Linked DNA regions of Saccharothrix espanaensis DSM 44229. The protein of the gene in region 1 interacts with the protein of each later gene in a pairwise test. Links are inferred from orthologs where the notes say so. Each region holds a gene or a part of one and is shown in the gene's direction. Other genes may lie near its edges. The genes, in order: panC and BN6_RS15470.

Region 1 (4,280 bases):
GTTGGGTTTGCCAGAGGGCGGGTGGTGTTCGTCGCAGTTGAGTTCAGTCCGGCGGGCGCGGGATTACGCTCGCGGCCGTCGTCCGGTACCCGCCTAGGGCCTGGAACGCCACTGAAGGAGTACGTCGCATGGACGCGACCCCCCGCCCCGCGCGGCTGGCTGTCGGAGTGATCTCGGCAGGCCGGGTGGGCTCGGTGCTCGGCGCCGCCCTGACCAGGGCGGGCCACGTCGTGAGCTCGGTGTCGGCGGTGTCGCGCGAGTCGCTGCGCCGGGCCGAGGAACTGCTGCCGGACGTGCCGGTGGCTCCACCGCCCGAGGTCGCCGCGTCGGCCGACCTCGTGCTGCTGGCCGTGCCCGACGACGAGCTGGCCGGGCTGGTCCGCGGCCTGGTCGCCACCGGGTCGCTGCGCGCCGGGCAGATCGTCGTGCACACCAGCGGCGCGCAGGGGATCGGCGTGCTGGAACCGGCCCGCGCGGTCGGTGCGCTGTGCGTGGCCCTGCACCCGGTGATGACGTTCACCGGACGCTCCGAGGACGTCGAGCGGATGACCGCGTGCTCGGTCGGCGTGACCGCCGCGGACGGCGACGACGCGGCGTGGAACGTCGGCGAGGCCCTGGTCGTGGAGATGGCCGCGGAGCCCGTGCGCATCCCCGAAACCGCCCGCCCGCTCTACCACGCGGCACTCGCGCACGGCGCGAACCACCTGATCACGCTGGTCGCGGACTGCGCGGACCTGCTCCGCTCGGCCGGGATCGGCGACGCCGAGCGGATGCTCGGGCCGCTGCTGTCGGCCGCGCTGGACAACGTCCTGCGGCACGGCGACCGGGCGCTCACCGGGCCGGTCGCGCGCGGCGACGCCGGCACCGTGGCAAAGCACCTGCGCGTCCTGGCGTCCGAAGCGCCTGACACCCTTGACCCGTACCGGGTTCTCGCGCGCCGCACCGCCGACCGCGCAGAGGCCGCCGGGCTGCTCAAGCCCGATCCGGCCGCCGACGTCCGCACCACTCTTGAGGACCGATGACCAAGCCGCTCACCAAAGACGACTACGTGCCCAACGACGTCACGGTGCACCGTGACCCGGAGCGGTTGCGGCGGGTGGTGCGCGCACTGCGGGCCGCCGGGCGCAACATCGCGCTCGTCCCGACCATGGGCGCGCTGCACGAGGGCCACCGGAAGCTGATCCGGGAAGCGCACGTCATGCAGAACACCGTGGTCGTGGTGTCGATCTTCGTCAACCCCGCGCAGTTCGGTCCCGCGGAGGACTTCTCGACCTACCCCCGGACGTTCGAGTCCGATGTGGACGTCTGCCGGCAGGAGCGGGCCGGCCTGGTGTTCGCGCCGGAGGCGGAGGACATGTACCTGCCCGGTGCGACGGTGACCCTGTCGCCCGGACCGCTCGGCGACGAGCTGGAGGGCGCGTCCCGGCCGGGGCACTTCGCCGGCGTGCTGACCGTGGTGTCCAAGCTGTTCAACATCGTGCAGCCGACGTACGCGGTGTTCGGGGAGAAGGACTACCAGCAGTTGACGCTGATCCACCGGATGGCGCGGGACCTGGACTTCCCGGTGGCCGTGGTGGGCGTGCCGACCGTGCGCGAACCGGACGGCCTGGCCCTGTCCTCGCGCAACCGGTACCTGTCGGAGGAGGAGCGGTCGGCGGCCACCGCGCTGTCGGCGGCGCTGGTGGCGGGCGCGCACGTGAGCGGCGGCGGCGCGGCGGCGGTGCTGTCGGCGGCGTCCTCGGTGCTCGCGGCCGTGCCGTCGGTGGACGTGGACTACCTGGAACTGCGGGCACCGGACCTGGGGCCCGCGCCGGAGAACGGGGACGCGCGGCTGCTCCTCGCCGCGCGAGTGGGCTCCACCCGACTGATCGACAACATCGCCGTGCTGCTCGGCACCGGCGACGAGTGAGGGGGACCGCGATGTTCCGCACCATGCTCAAGTCGAAGATCCACCGGGCCACGGTGACCCAGGCCGACCTGCACTACGTGGGCTCGGTGACCGTGGACCAGGACCTGATGGACGCCGCCGACCTGCTGGCCGGCGAGCAGGTGGCGATCGTGGACGTGACCAACGGGGCGAGGCTGGAGACCTACGTCATCGCCGGTGAGCGCGGGTCGGGCGTGATCGGCATCAACGGGGCGGCGGCGCACCTGGTCAAGCCCGGCGACCTGGTCATCCTGATCGCGTACGGGCAGATGGACGACACCGAGGCGCGCGCGTACCAGCCGAGGGTGGTGTTCGTGGACGCGGACAACCGGGTCGTCGACCTCGGAGCGGACGCCGCGCACGCGCCGGAGGGCTCCGGCCTGGTCAGCGGTGCTGTTGTCGCGGACCCCGCGGGCGTGTCGCTCGTCGCCGTGACCGGTACTCCTACTTCGTCGTCCGAGACCGAGGACGCCACGGCGTTGGACGCGTTGATCCAGGCCGAGAACTGACCGGGTCTCGGCGGAGGGGAAGTTCCTGTGCTGCTCGCCATCGACGTCGGCAACACCAACATCGTCCTGGGCCTGTACGACGGGACGGGGGACAAAGCCGCCCTGGTGCGTGACTGGCGGATGCGCACCGACGCGCGGATGACCGCCGACGAGCTGGCGCTGACCATGCGCGGGTTGTTGGGGGAGTACGCGGACAAGATCACCGGCATCTCGGCGCTGTCGACGGTCCCGGCGGTGCTGAGGGAACTGCGCGTGATGCTCGGCCGGTACTACTCGGCGGTGCCGAAGGTGCTGGTGGAGCCGGGAGTGCGGACCGGCGTGCCGCTGCTCGTGGACAACCCGAAGGAAGTCGGCTCGGACCGGGTGATCAACACCCTCGCCGCGCACCACCTGCACAGCACGGCGTGCGTGGTGGTCGACTTCGGCACGTCGACGAACCTGGACGTCATCTCGGCCAAGGGCGAGTTCCTGGGCGGCGCACTGGCCCCCGGCATCGAGATCTCGGTCGACGCCCTGGCCGCCCGCGCGGCACAGCTGCGCAAGGTGGAGCTGGTACGACCCCGTTCGGTGATCGGGAAGAACACGGTCGAGTGCCTCCAGTCCGGGATCGTGTACGGATTCGTGGGTCAGGTGGACGGCCTGGTACGCCGGATCGTGGACGAACTCCAGGTGAGCGAACCCGGCCCGGTGACGGTGATCGCCACCGGCGGCCTGGCACCGCTGGTGGTCACGGAGTCGGCCACGATCCACGCCCACGTCCCGGACCTGACCCTGCTGGGCCTGCGCCTGGTCTTCGAACGCAACATGCGCTGACCCGTTCCGGCTCTGCCCTGAGCCCCCGCGTGACTGGGTTCTTCAAGCTCGCCGGCCGGCTTGTCGCTTGGCTGGTGGTCTCGGACTGTTGTGCCGGATTGTCGGTGGTGCGTGGGAAAATGGTGTTGGGGGCCGGAGGCCACGCTTGTCGGCGTCGGCGTGCTGACCTGCGCGTTCGAGCGGTCGCGCTGGGCTGGTGCAGAGGATTGTCGGTGGTGCGTGGGAAAGTGGTGTCGGGGGCCGGAGGCCACGCTTGTCGGCGTGGCCTGACGTGGCTGTTCTAGCGGCTGTGCCGCCGCGTGCGCGGGAAGTCGCCTCCCACGTGAGGACCTCCGACCCGCTTCCGGACCGCCCAGGTGTGCGCGGGCCAGGCACTATCGGAGCGTTCGTCGTCGTCCGCATTGGGTCCGGGGCTGGTTGCGAAGCCCGGCCAGGTGCAGCAGGCGGGCCGGTGAGGCCCAAAAGCGAAAAGCGTCCTCGCCGGACGGGCGAGCCGCCAAGGATGACGGAAAAGCGGGTGGCGGCAGGTGGATTGTGGGGGTGCGGGTGTGCTCCTGCATGTGGGCACGGTGGGTGGGCGGGCCGGCGCTGGGCGGTTAGCGGCGCTGAAGGCGGGTCGCTTCTGTCACCAACGGGAAGTCGAACTCGCCCGTTGCCGTTTCCGGGTTGCTTTTCAGGTAGGTCAGCAGGGACGTCAGCAGTTCCTCCCGTTCCGCTGCCGAGATCACGAGGGTGTGGGAGTGGGTGCCGATCGTCGCCACCAGGGACTCCGCCGTTCGGCGGTGCGTGTGGGGGAACTTCCGGGTTTCCACGTCCTTGTACGCCTCGTGTTCCGGGATGTCTTCTTCCACCGAGTGCTGGTGGCTCACGGTCGACTTGCCCAACTCGTTGAGCTTCGCGACCCACGGCACCGTTACGTCGGAGTCGTTCCACAGGCTGGCCAGGACGCCTCCTGGGCGCAGGACCCGGGCGATCTCGGTCAGCGCCTTCGCCTTGTCGAACCAGTGGAACGCTTGTCCCACCAGTACGGC
Region 2 (11,678 bases), 3.0 Mb from region 1 along the record:
GGACGTCCTTCCACTGGGGCGGGGATTGACCCCCATCCATTCCCGCCCAACTGGTCGCTAGCCCGGCATCTGCATCCTGCACCCCCGGCAGTGCTGCGCGCAAGGTGTTGCCACACATTCACCACCGATTGTGTGGCTTGTGCGCACGCTCCCTGCAATACTGGGCTCGGGGTCGAGGAGAGGAACGCGCATGTCGTCGACCGAACGGACCAGTGAGCGGCCGGCGGTCGCGGACCGGGTGAACGTCGCGCTCATCGCCGAGGCGGTGGAGGCGCTCGGGAAGCTGCAGGAGCGGACCGGGCTGAAGAAGGTCGACCTGGTGAACCGGGCGCTGCTGGTCTACGAGTTCGTGGACGCCGAGCTGCGCGCGGGCAACCAGGTCGTGCTGCGCGACCCCGAGGGCCGCGACCAGCTGGTCAAGATCTTCCTCTAGGCACGACGAAGGCCCCCGGCGCGGAACCGGGGGCCTTTCGCGTCGCGACGCCTACTTCTCGCTGTCGTTCGGCGGGAGGTTCACGTCCGTCACCGGCTTCTTGCCGGCGCCCTTGGCCGGGGCGTCGGTCGGTGCTTCCGCCGGCGCGTCGGCGGCCGGGGCCTCGGCGGCGGGCGGTTCGGGCAGCAGCTGGGTCAGCGCCGCGCCGTGGATGCGCCGGAACGCGCGGTAGGGGCGGTCGCGCTCCAGCACGGCCACCTCCAGCTTGGGCTGGTCGAGCAGGTCCGGCTTGCCGTTGCCGGTGCTGGTGCTGCCCGCGCTGAGCGCCTTCACCGCGACCCGCAGGGCGTCGACCAGCGGCAGGTTCTCGGTGTAGGCGTCCTTCAACGCGGTGCCGGTCGCCTCGGCCTGGCCGCCCATCACGACGTACTGCGGCTCCTCCACGATGGAACCGTCGTAGGTCAGCCGGTACAGGGTGTCCTGCTCCGGGGCGCGGCCCACCTCGGCGACGCAGATCTCCACCTCCAGCGGCTTGATCTGCTCGCTGAACACCGAACCGAGGGTCTGCGCGTACACGTTGGCCAGGGAACGACCCGTCACGTCGCGCGGGTCGTTCTGGTAGCCGCGGATGTCGGCGAACCGGATGCCCGCCTGGCGCAGGTTCTCGAACTCGCTGTAGCGGCCGACCGCGGCGAACCCGATGCGGTCGTAGATCTCCGACACCTTGTGCAGGGTCGCTGAGGGGTTCTCCGCCACGAACAGCACGCCATCCGCGTAGCGCAGCACGACGACGCTGCGGCCGCGCGCGATGCCCTTCCTGGCGTACTCCGAGCGGTCCCGGAGGATCTGCTCGGGTGAGGCGTACAACGGCATCGTCACTTGTGCGACTCCTGGTGTCGGCGGGTGGGGAGAAGTCAGCCCGCGGGGCTGGACCGGCGGGACTCGACCACGGCTTCGGCGATCGCGGCCGTCTGCGCCTCGGGCAGGTGCACCGCGCCCTGGGCGGCCGTGATCGTGACCACGGTGGGGTAGATCTTGCGGACGATGTCCGGCCCACCGGTGCCCGTGTCGTCGTCGGCCGCGTCGTAGAGCGACTCGATCGCCGCCCGCACGGCCGCGTCGGCGTCCGCGTCCGGGTTGTAGAGCTTCTTGAGCGCCGACTTCGCGAACAGCGAGCCCGAGCCCACGGCCTGGTAGCCGAGCGACTCCTCGTACCGGCCGCCGGTCACGTCGTAGGACACGATCCGGCCGGCCCGGTCCGGGTCGACCGCCTCGGTGTCGAAGCCCGCGAACAGCGGCACCACGGCGAGCCCGGCGAGCGCGGCGTCCAGGTTGCCCTTGATCATCGCGGACAGCCGGTTGGCCTTGCCGTCCAGGGACAGCGAGACGCCCTCGATCTTCTCGTAGTGCCGGAGTTCCACCGCGAACAGCCGGACGATCTCGATGGCGATGCCCGCGGTGCCCGCGATGCCCACCGCCGAGTAGTCGTCGGTGACGAAGACCTTCTTCATGTCGCGCTGGGCGATCGTGCTGCCCATGGTGGCCCGCCGGTCGCCGGCGAGCACCACACCGCCCTTGTAGGTCAGCGCCACGACGGTCGTGCCGTGCGGAGCCTGCACCACCGAGCCCTCCGGGTAGCGCTGCGCGGACGGCAGCAGCTCGGGGGCCTGGGCACGGAGGAAATCGGTGAACGACGACGACCCCGGCCGCAGGTAGGCCGGGGGCAGCGACGCGGCCGGGAAGTGCCCGGTCGAGCTGTAGTCCATAGGTGCGTTTTTCTCCCTACTCCAGCCGGAGGCTGCTACTCGCCGCCCTTTTGCACGTACGCGCGGACGAAGTCCTCGGCGTTCTCCTCCAGGACGTCGTCGATCTCGTCGAGGATCGCGTCGACGTCCTCGCCGAGCTTCTCCCGACGTTCCTGACCGGCGGCGGCAGCGCCGTCGCCCTCGTCGTCGCCGTCACCGCCGCCTTGCCGCTGGACCTGTTCCTGGGCCATGTCGACCTCCCCGCTCATCCGGTCCTCGTGTCCAACACTACCCACCGGGCACGACATCCTGCGCCTGCCACTCGCGTGGCGTTGATCAGCCGCGGGTGAGCGCCTCGACCAGTTGCTCCGCCGTGTCCGAGGCCTCCAGCAGCGCTCCGACGTGCGCCTTCGTGCCGCGCAGGGGCTCCAGGGTGGGGATCCGGACCAGCGACTCGCGGCCCAGGTCGAAGATCACCGAGTCCCACGACGCGGCGGCCACCGAGGTCGGGTACCGCTCCAGGCACCGGCCGCGGAAGTAGGCGCGGGTGTCCTCCGGCGGCGCGAGCACCGCGGCGCGCACCTCCTCCTCGCTGACCAGGCGCTTCATCGAGCCGCGGGCGACCAGCCGGTTGTACAGGCCCTTGTCCAGCCGCACGTCGGAGTACTGCAGGTCGACCAGGTGCAGCCGGGGCGAGCCCCAGGCCAGGCCGTCGCGGGCGCGGTAGCCCTCCAGCAGGCGCAGCTTGGCGGGCCAGTCGAGCCGGTCGGCGCACTCCTGCGGGTCGCGGGCCAGCGCGTCGAGCACCTCGCCCCACACCCGCAGCACGTCTCGGTCGCCGTAGCCCTCCTGCTCCACGAACCGCGAGGCGCGCTCGTGGTAGGCGTACTGGATGTCCAGGCCGGTGAACTTGCGGCCGCCGGTCAGCTCGACCTTGGTCTTGAGCGTCGGGTCGTGGCTGATCTGGTGCACCGCGCGGACCGGGTCGAGCAGCCGCAGGTCGTCGAACCGGCGGCCGGCCTCGATCATGTCCAGCACCAGCGAGGCGGTGCCGACCTTGAGGTAGGTGGAGTACTCGGCCAGGTTCGCGTCGCCGATGATGACGTGCAGCCGGCGGTACTTGTCGGCGTCGGCGTGCGGCTCGTCGCGGGTGTTGATGATGCCGCGCTTGAGCGTGGTCTCCAGGCCGACCTCGACCTCGATGTAGTCCGAGCGCTGGGAGAGCTGGAAGCCCGCCTCCTCGCCGGACGGGCCGATGCCGACCCGGCCGGAGCCCACCACGACCTGGCGGGAGGCGAAGAACGGCGTCAGGCCCGAGATCACGGCGGTGAACGGGGTGCTGCGCTGCATCAGGTAGTTCTCGTGGGTGCCGTAGCTGGCGCCCTTGCCGTCCACGTTGTTCTTGTAGAGCTGGAGCCGGGGCTGGCCGGGCACGGTGGCGGCGCGCATGGCCGCCTCCTCCATGATCCGCTCGCCCGCCTTGTCCCAGATCACCGCGTCCCGCGCGTTGGTGACCTCGGGCGCGGAGTACTCCGGGTGCGCGTGGTCGACGTAGAGCCGCGCGCCGTTGGTCAGGATGACGTTGGCCGCGCCCAGGTCCTCGACGTCGCTGTCGCCGGGGTGGCCGCCGGGCCCGCCCAGGTCGAAGCCGCGCGCGTCGCGCAGCGGCGATTCGACCTCGTAGTCCCAGCGGGCGCGCCGGGCCCGCGGTATGTCGGCGGCCGCCGCGTAGGCGAGCACCACCTGTGTCGAGGTGAGCACCGGGTTGGCCGTCGCGTCACCCGGCACCGAGATGCCGTACTCGACTTCGGTTCCCATGATCCGCCGCATAGCTGGCAGCCTACGGCGTGGGGCCGACATTTCGCGGGGGCCCAGGTCACGTTTCACCCGGCGGCCAGGCCGGCGGCGGGCCGGATCCGGGACGCGCCGCGGGCCGGTCCGAAGGCCGCGACCACGGCCAGCACGACCACGCCCAGCCCGCCGACCAGCAGCGGCACCAGCGACGCGCCGGGCAGCGCGTAGACGCCGAAGGCCAGCAGCGTCAGCTCGGCGTACACCAACCCGAACAACCCGCCGCCGAGCACGCCCACCAGCGACAACAGCACCGCCTCGGCGATCACCCCGCCCTGGAGGCCGCCCTTGGTCACGCCCAGCGCGCGGCGCAGCGCCATCTCCTTGCGACGTTCCTGCACGGAGATCGTCAGCGCGGTGCCGATCCCGGTCACGGCCACCGCGACGGAAAGCCCCAGCAGCACCATCAGCATCATGATCCCCAGGTCGAGGTAGCGCTGGTTCTCCGAATTCGTGTCGACCTTGGTCGTCACCAGGACGGTCGGCGCGGAGCCCAGGGAGGCGCGCACGGCGCTCTGGAACGCCGCGGGATCGGCACCCGGCTTGAACGAGACCAGGACCTTCGACGCGGCGGCCAGCCCGGTGTCGGGCAGGATCACGTCCGCGTTGTCCACGAGGGTGTCGGGGACGGTGCCGACGAACGTCGCCGTGCGCGACCCGCCGGGCAGGCCCTCCACCGTGACCGGCCGGCCGACCGTCGCGCCCAGGTTGCGCGCGGTGTACTCCTCCAGCAGCACGGTCCCGTCGACGAAGTCGGGACGGGCGACGGACTGCCCGGCCAGGAAGTCGCGCATCCGCCCGGCGTCCACGCCGGCGACCCGGGTGGTGTAGCGCTCGCCGACGTTGTCGGTCTGGCTGCCCCGCGTGGTGTGCAGGACGACGGTGCCGGCGACCTCCGGCCGGTTCACGGCCGCCGCCGCGGCGGGGTCGAGCGGACGGCCGCCGGAGTCGGCGACCACCGCGTCCGGTCGGGGCGCGTTGCTGAACTCGTCCTCCAGGTTCTGCGCCGACCCGACGGTGACCGCGAAGTAGGTGACCATGGCGGCGGCCAGCAGCAGCGGCATGGCGACCGACGCGGAGCGCTGCGGCACCCGCCGCACCTCGGCGGAGGCCAGCTTCCACTGCGCGCCGCCGAACCGGCTCGCCACCGAGCCGAAGATCCGGCCGAGCGCGGGCACCACGACCGGCCCGAGCACGCCGAACAGGCCGAAGACGGCCGTGATGCCGGAGAACAGGATGAGGAAGATCGCCGCGACCGAACCCTTGGCGAGCACGCCGAGCGCCGCCATCCCCGTCGCGGCCGCGACCAGGACCAGGCCGAACACCCGTCGACGGCGGACCACGGCACTGTCCGGCGTGGCGCCTTCGGAGGTCCGCAGCGCGGCCAGCGGCGAGATGCGCGCGGCGGCCAGCGCCGGCCGGACCGCGGCGAACGCGCTGAGCAGGGCGGCCACCGCGACACCGAGCAGCAACTGCCCGCCGGAGGGCACCAGCGCCGGGTCGAGCTGGACCGCGCCGAGCATCGTGGACAGCCCGGTCGAGTCGAACAGCCGGGCCAGCAGCCACGCGACGGTGCCGCCCAGCAGCGCGCCGACCGCGCCCGCGACCGCGCCGGTGAGCAGGGCTTCCAGCAGGTTCGCCCAGACCAGCGGCCCCCGGTGCGCGCCCAGGCAGCGCATCAGGGCGGTGTGCTTCTGGCGTTGCGCGTACACGGCCCGGAACGTCGCCGCCGCGACGAACACCGAGGTGGCGAGCGCGAGGATGCTGAAGGGCAGCAGCACGACGGCGAGGTCGTCGGACGGCGGTTCGGCCTTGACCGCGGCCGCCGGGGTGACCCGCAGCGACTCGCCCGCCGCCTGCGCGACGCCCGCCGCGTCACCGCCCAGCACGTACAGCGCCAGGTGGTCGGGCTCGCCGCCGAGCTTGGCGGCGAGCCCCTCCCCCACGACGAGCGAGGGCTGCTCACCCTGCGCGCCGCGCTTGGTGATCCCCCGGACGACGACGTCGAGCGGCTTGCCGGCCGCGTCGGCGATCCGGACGGACGCGCCGGGGTGCAGGTCGTGCTGGTAGGCGGTCACCCGGTCGAGGGCGATCTCGCCGTCGCGGCCGGGCGAGCGGCCCTCCAGGATCGGCACCCGGCGCAGCCCCTCCCGGTCCGGTTCGACGTCGGCCACGGCGCGCCGGCGCGGGTCCGCCCGGCCGTCGGCGAGCAGCAGGTCGACCCCGGTCCGCTTGACCGCGACGACCTCGCGCACGCCGGGCGCGGCGGCGACCCGGTCGGCGGTCGCCTGGTCGAGCACCCCGTCGGTGAGGGGCACCGTGCGCACCACGAGGTCCACGTCGGCCGGGACGACCGGAGCGCCGTCGTTGGTGGCCTTGACCATGGCGTCGCTGAGCATCAGGGCGGCCAGCAGGCAGGCGACGCCGACGACCAGGGCGACCCCGGGCAGCACGGCCCGGCCTGGTCGGTTGCGGAACTCGGCCACCGCGAGCCGCAGGGATGTGGGCACAACTCCTCCTCATGACGCGAACGACAAGACCGTATGAACGGGAGTCGTCGGCGGGCGTCGCCCCGAGGTATCACTGGTGGATACGACCTGGGGAGGATCTCGTGGAGCACGTGCTGGTGGTGGACCCGGACGGCACTCCGGTGGGCTCGGCGACGCGGGCACGGATGCGCGCGGAGGGCCTGTGGCACGCGTGCGCGGTGATCGTCGTGCGGTCACGGGACGGCGAGCGGCTGTTCGTGCACCGTCGTACGGACACCAAGGACGTCTACCCCGGCCTGTACGACCCGACGTGCGGCGGAGTCGTCGCGGCGGACGAGACGCCGGACGAGTGCGCGGTGCGCGAGCTGGCCGAGGAGCTGGGTGTCACCGAACCGCCGAAGTTCCTCTTCAAGACACCGTTCGTCGACGGAACCATCCGCTACATCGCGCACGTTTACGAGGTGCGCTGCGACGGTCCGTTCACCCTGCAACCCGAAGAGGTCGCATCGGGCGAGTGGGTGGACGTGGCCGAAGTCCGGGCGAAGGCGGAGTGCCCCGAGTGGCCGGTGGTGCCGGACGGTCGGGCCCTGATCAGGGAGTGGTTCTCGTGGGCATGATCTTCGCGATGTCGATCCCCGGCCTCGCCGTGCTGCTGTTCGCCCTGGCGACCGGGGAGAAGCTGCTGCGGTGGATCCGCCGGCGCAGGGGCGAGCACCCCGTGGTCGGGCAGGCGGGCCTCGACGAGTTCACGCTGATGCTCTACGGCACCAAGCTCGCCGAGATGGACCAGCGGCGCACCGAGCTGATGCTGCGCGACGAGGAGGAGGACGGCGCGCCGCCGAACGACCGGGCGATCGACCTCGACTCGGGGGCGGTGCGCCTCACGCCCAGGGCAGCGCGGCCCGAGTAGCCCAGTAGCCGCCCGGGTCCTCGGCGAGGTCGAGCTCGTCGGGGTCCAGGTCGACCTCGCGCGCCTTGAGGTTGGCGTGCAGCTGCCCGGCGCTCGCCGCGCCGGAGAGCACCACGTCCGCCCACGGCTGGGCGCGCACGGCGGCGAGCGCGATCGCGTCCGGGCCGACGTCGTGCTTCTCGGCGAGCTCGCGGACCCGCGCCGGCGGGTCGACCGCGAGCCGGCCGTTGGCCAGCCCCTCCTTGACGAACACCTCGGCGCCGGTCTCGTGCGCCCACGCCAGCGCCGCGCCGGCGGAGGGCTCCAGGACGTTCCAGGTGGACTGGACGGCCTCGAACAGCCGCCGCCCCTCCATCTCCAGCTCCAGGGCGCGGCGCACGGTGTCCGCCTGGCGCGGCCCGGAGGTGGAGAAGCCCAGGCGGACGCCGGAGTCGCGCAGCGCGCCGAGCGCCGCCAGCAGCTCCAGGTCGCCGAACAGGGGGCTGTCGTCGGTCAGCGAGTGCACCTCGTACAGCTCGACGTGGTGGCCGAGCAGCGCCTCGGTTTCACCCCACTGGCGGGTGAACCGGGCCACGGAGTGCTCCTTGACCTCGTGCACCTCGGCGTCCGGCCGCCAGTCCGCGACGTACTCGTAGCCCCACTTGCTGGAGACCCGGACGTCGCGGTGGCCGCGCTCGGCGAGCCACTGGGCCAGGAACTCCTCGGCCCGGCCGTAGGAGCGGGCCGCGTCGACCCGCCGCACGCCGGCCGCGTAGGCGGCGTCGAGCACCTCGTGGCAGGCGGCGCGCATCGCGTCGACGTCGCGGTGGGCCGGCAGCGCATCCTCCCGTCCCAGGTTGATGTAGGCGGGACGGCCGAGCGCGGCGAGACCAAGGGCGATGTCGGACACCTGCCTACGGTAACCCGCAGCCACGTCGGGCCGCGGGTCACCGTGATCAGAGCGGGTACATCCGGGCCGGGGCGGTCAGCTCGTCGGGAAGTCGTCGGCGGTGCGGATGCGGTCGCGGATCCACACGCCGGCGGGCTTGAGCTTGCTGGTGCCGGTGAACGAGGAGCCGGAGCAGGTGCCGGGCTTGAACACCGCGCCGGAGCGCTCGTCGTCGGAGAAGTTCCAGTTGACCCAGCTGATCTTCTTCGCGTTCATCAGGTCGATGTACTTCTGCGACTGGGTGAAGTTGTTCGAGCCGTCGCCGGACGCCTTCTGGGTGCCGAACTCGGTGACGAACACCGGCACCTGGTCGGCGAGCTTCGACAGCACGGCGAGGTAGTCGCTGCCGTGGTCGCCGGCGTAGAAGTGGAACGTGTACATGACGTTCGACGCGGACACCTTGTTCTTGACCACGTCCTGCGGGTCCTTGCCGTCGGAGTGCCCGAAGGTGGACCAGCCGTTCGTGCCGACCAGCACCAGGCTGTCGGAGTCCTCGGCGCGGATGACCGGGATGACCTGCTCGGCGTAGGACTTGACCTTCGCCCACGACACGTTGTTCGGCTCGTTGGCGATGTCGTAGATGATGTTGGTCTTGTCCTTGTGCCGCTGGGCGATCTCCTTGAAGAACGTCTTGGCGCGCGAGGTGTTGTAGTTCGGGTCGCCGGGGTCGAGCTGGTGCCAGTCGACCAGGGCGTACAGGCCGCGCTTGGTGGCCTCCTCGATGTACCCGTGCACCATGTCGGTGAACTTGCGCGGGTTGGTCTCGTACCCGTCTTCCTGGATGTACATGGAGATCCGGAGGACGTCGGCCTTCCAGTCGCCCGCCAGCGCGTCGAGCGAGGCGGTCTTGACGCACTGCGAGTACCACTGGATGCCGTGCGTGCTCATGCCGCGGAGCTGGATCGGCTTGCCGTACTTGTTGCACAGCTTGACGCCGCACACCTTGAGCTGGCCGTTGACCGCGGCGGGCGAGCCCGCGGGCAGGGCGGCTGCCGCCTGGGTCGACAACCCGGGCGTGGGTGCCGCTTGTGCCGCGCCCACCAGGACGCCGGGTAGTGCGAGCGTGGCCGCCAGGGCCAGTGCGATCCGGAGCCGTGCCATGCGGCTCTCCCCTCTCGGTCTGGGCGGCGGTGACTGAGCGGAATTAGTCAGGAAAGTTTCCTTACTATGAATCGGACTGTAGTGACCACGCTCCGCGTCCGTCAAGACACTCAGGCGTCCCGGCGCGACAACGCCACCAATCCCCCGCCCAAGGCCGCTACCAGGTACATCACCATGAACAGCGCTGCTCCCCACGGTGTCAGCGGCGCGTCCGGGAGGTGACCGGCGAGTTGTGCCGGCAAGCCCGGCAGCATCACCGCGCTCACCCGTTCGTCCCACGGCGAGGGCAGCAACATCGTCATCGCCGGGAGCACGAACAGCAGCCCGCACAACGTGACCAGAGTGCCCGCCGTGGACCGCAGCAGGAACCCCAGGCCCAGCCCGAGCAGACCGAGCAGCGCCAGCGCGGCCGTGCTCGCCAGCAGCGTCGGCCACGCCTCGGCGAACGAGTCGTAGGCCGAGATCGGCTTGGGCCGGTCGCCCGTGATCGCCTCGCCCGCCAGGTACGCCAGCAGCGTCACCACCGCGCCCACCACCGTCGACACCCCTCCGACGACGACGGTCTTGGCCAGCAGCAACGACCTGCGCCGGGGCACGGACACCAACGCGGTGCGGATCATCCCGCTGCCGTACTCCGAGGTCACCGCCAGCGCGCCCAGCACGCCGAGCACGAACTGGCCGAACGTCACCACCACCATGCCCGGGTCGGCGGACCCGAAACGGGCCTGCACCTCCGGCGGCTGCGCGTCGTAGTCGGCGGTCATCAGGTACGACACCAGCACGCCCGCCGCCAGCGTCAACGCCAGCGACAGCAGCAGGTGCACCGTCGAGCGGACGGTCCGGAGCTTGAGGAACTCGGAAGCGAGCGCGTCGGTCACCGGGCCACCCCCTCGGTGCGGTACTCGGTGCGGTACTCGGCGCTGTCCTCGGTCAGCTCCAGGTAGGCGTCCTCCAGCGACGCCGTCCTCGGGGTCAGCTCGTGCACCGGGAGGTGGTGGCGCGCGGCCAGTTCGCCGATGTCGTAGGCGGTGAGCCCGTGCACGATCAGCGCGTCCGGCTCGGAGCGGACCTCGGCACCCGCCCGCCGCAGCGATTCCGCCAGTTCGGCGCGGGCGGAGGTGCGGACGAGGACGTCCTTCTGGAACCGGTCGGCCAGGTCCTGCATGGACGCCTCCAGGATCAACCGGCCCCGGCCGATGACGATCACCCGGTCGGCGGTCAGCGCCATCTCGCTCATCAGGTGGCTGGAGACCAGGACGGTCCGCCCCTCGGCGGCCAGCCCGCGCATGAGGTGCCGGATCCAGCGGATGCCCTCCGGGTCCAGGCCGTTGACCGGCTCGTCGAACAGCAGCACGCCCGGATCGCCGAGCAGGGCGGCGGCCACGCCGAGGCGTTGCTTCATGCCCAGCGAGAGGGTCGAGACCCGGCGGTCGGCCACGCCCGCGAGCCCGACCTGTTCGAGCGTCTGCACCACGCGGGCCCGGCCGATGCCATTGCTGCGTGCGAGCACGTTCAGGTGGTTATGGGCGCTGCGGCCACCGTGCACCGCGCCGGCGTCCAGGAGCGCGCCCACGTGGCGCATGGGGTGTTCGATGTCGGCGTAGTGCCGGCCGTTGACGAGGGCCTCGCCGGAGGTGGGGCGGTCCAGCCCGAGGATGACCCGCATCGTGGTGGACTTCCCCGCGCCGTTCGGGCCCAGGAAGCCCGCCACGTAACCGGGTTTCACCTCGAAGCTCAGGCCGTCGACGGCTCTGGCGCTGCCGTGGCGCTTGGTGAGTTCGCGTACTTCGATCACGGTGACGAGCTTCGCGGTCGCGCCGGCCCGCCGGATCGGACGGAGGTCTTCGGCCGAGGTCGGACCACGGTCCGATGTGGTGCCCGGCCGGGGCCGTTAGGTTCGGCCGGTGAGATCCCGCTTCGTCCGATGGCTGCCCACGGCGTACCTGTTCGCACTCGACGTGGTCGCGGGCGTGGCCGTGACGGTGACGTACCTCGGGTTCGCCGAGCAACGGGCGGCGACCGTGCCGCTGTGGTTCGGGTACGCCCTGGCGGTCCTGATCGGGCTGCCACTCGCGGTCCGGCGGAAGTGGCCGTTGGCGGTGTTCGGTGTCGTGGTGGTCGCGCAGACCGTCGCCACCACCGTGCACATCACGCTGGAGCCTTTCGTGCCCACGGCGTTCGCCTTGTACATGGTCGCGGCGGTAGTGGCCCACAAGCGCGC

Evidence for each region.
Region 2: the proteins of panC (region 1) and BN6_RS15470 interact in binary tests that used the Escherichia coli proteins (3 or more experiments, as listed by UniProt). The link is inferred for Saccharothrix espanaensis DSM 44229 from one-to-one orthologs.

Annotation. Positions count from the first base shown.
Region 1 is NC_019673.1:364,039-368,318, forward strand. The notes cover bases 1-2,963. They hold panC (pantoate--beta-alanine ligase), read left to right. Parts: upstream 1-1,018; coding sequence 1,019-1,909; downstream 1,910-2,963. Other genes in these bases: BN6_RS01780 (Rossmann-like and DUF2520 domain-containing protein), read left to right, coding at 129-1,022; panD (aspartate 1-decarboxylase), read left to right, coding at 1,921-2,436; BN6_RS01795 (type III pantothenate kinase), read left to right, coding at 2,464-2,963. In the rest of the region: more of BN6_RS01795, read left to right, coding at 2,964-3,249; BN6_RS01800 (class I SAM-dependent methyltransferase), read right to left, coding at 3,846-4,280. UniProt on the Escherichia coli protein: Catalyzes the condensation of pantoate with beta-alanine in an ATP-dependent reaction via a pantoyl-adenylate intermediate.
Region 2 is NC_019673.1:3,379,599-3,391,276, reverse strand. The notes cover bases 5,473-8,387. They hold BN6_RS15470 (NUDIX hydrolase), read left to right. Parts: upstream 5,473-6,640; coding sequence 6,641-7,135; downstream 7,136-8,387. Other genes in these bases: BN6_RS15460 (aldo/keto reductase), read right to left, coding at 7,400-8,317; BN6_RS15465 (DUF6191 domain-containing protein), read left to right, coding at 7,132-7,428; BN6_RS15475 (FtsX-like permease family protein), read right to left, coding at 5,473-6,539. Outside these bases: BN6_RS15500 (hypothetical protein), read left to right, coding at 191-433; prcA (proteasome subunit alpha), read right to left, coding at 485-1,312; prcB (proteasome subunit beta), read right to left, coding at 1,348-2,199; BN6_RS15485 (ubiquitin-like protein Pup), read right to left, coding at 2,235-2,429; depupylase/deamidase Dop, read right to left, coding at 2,515-4,008; more of BN6_RS15475, read right to left, coding at 4,062-5,472; BN6_RS15455 (glycoside hydrolase family 5 protein), read right to left, coding at 8,393-9,457; BN6_RS15450 (ABC transporter permease), read right to left, coding at 9,568-10,335; BN6_RS15445 (ATP-binding cassette domain-containing protein), read right to left, coding at 10,332-11,252; BN6_RS15440 (sensor histidine kinase), read left to right, coding at 11,362-11,678.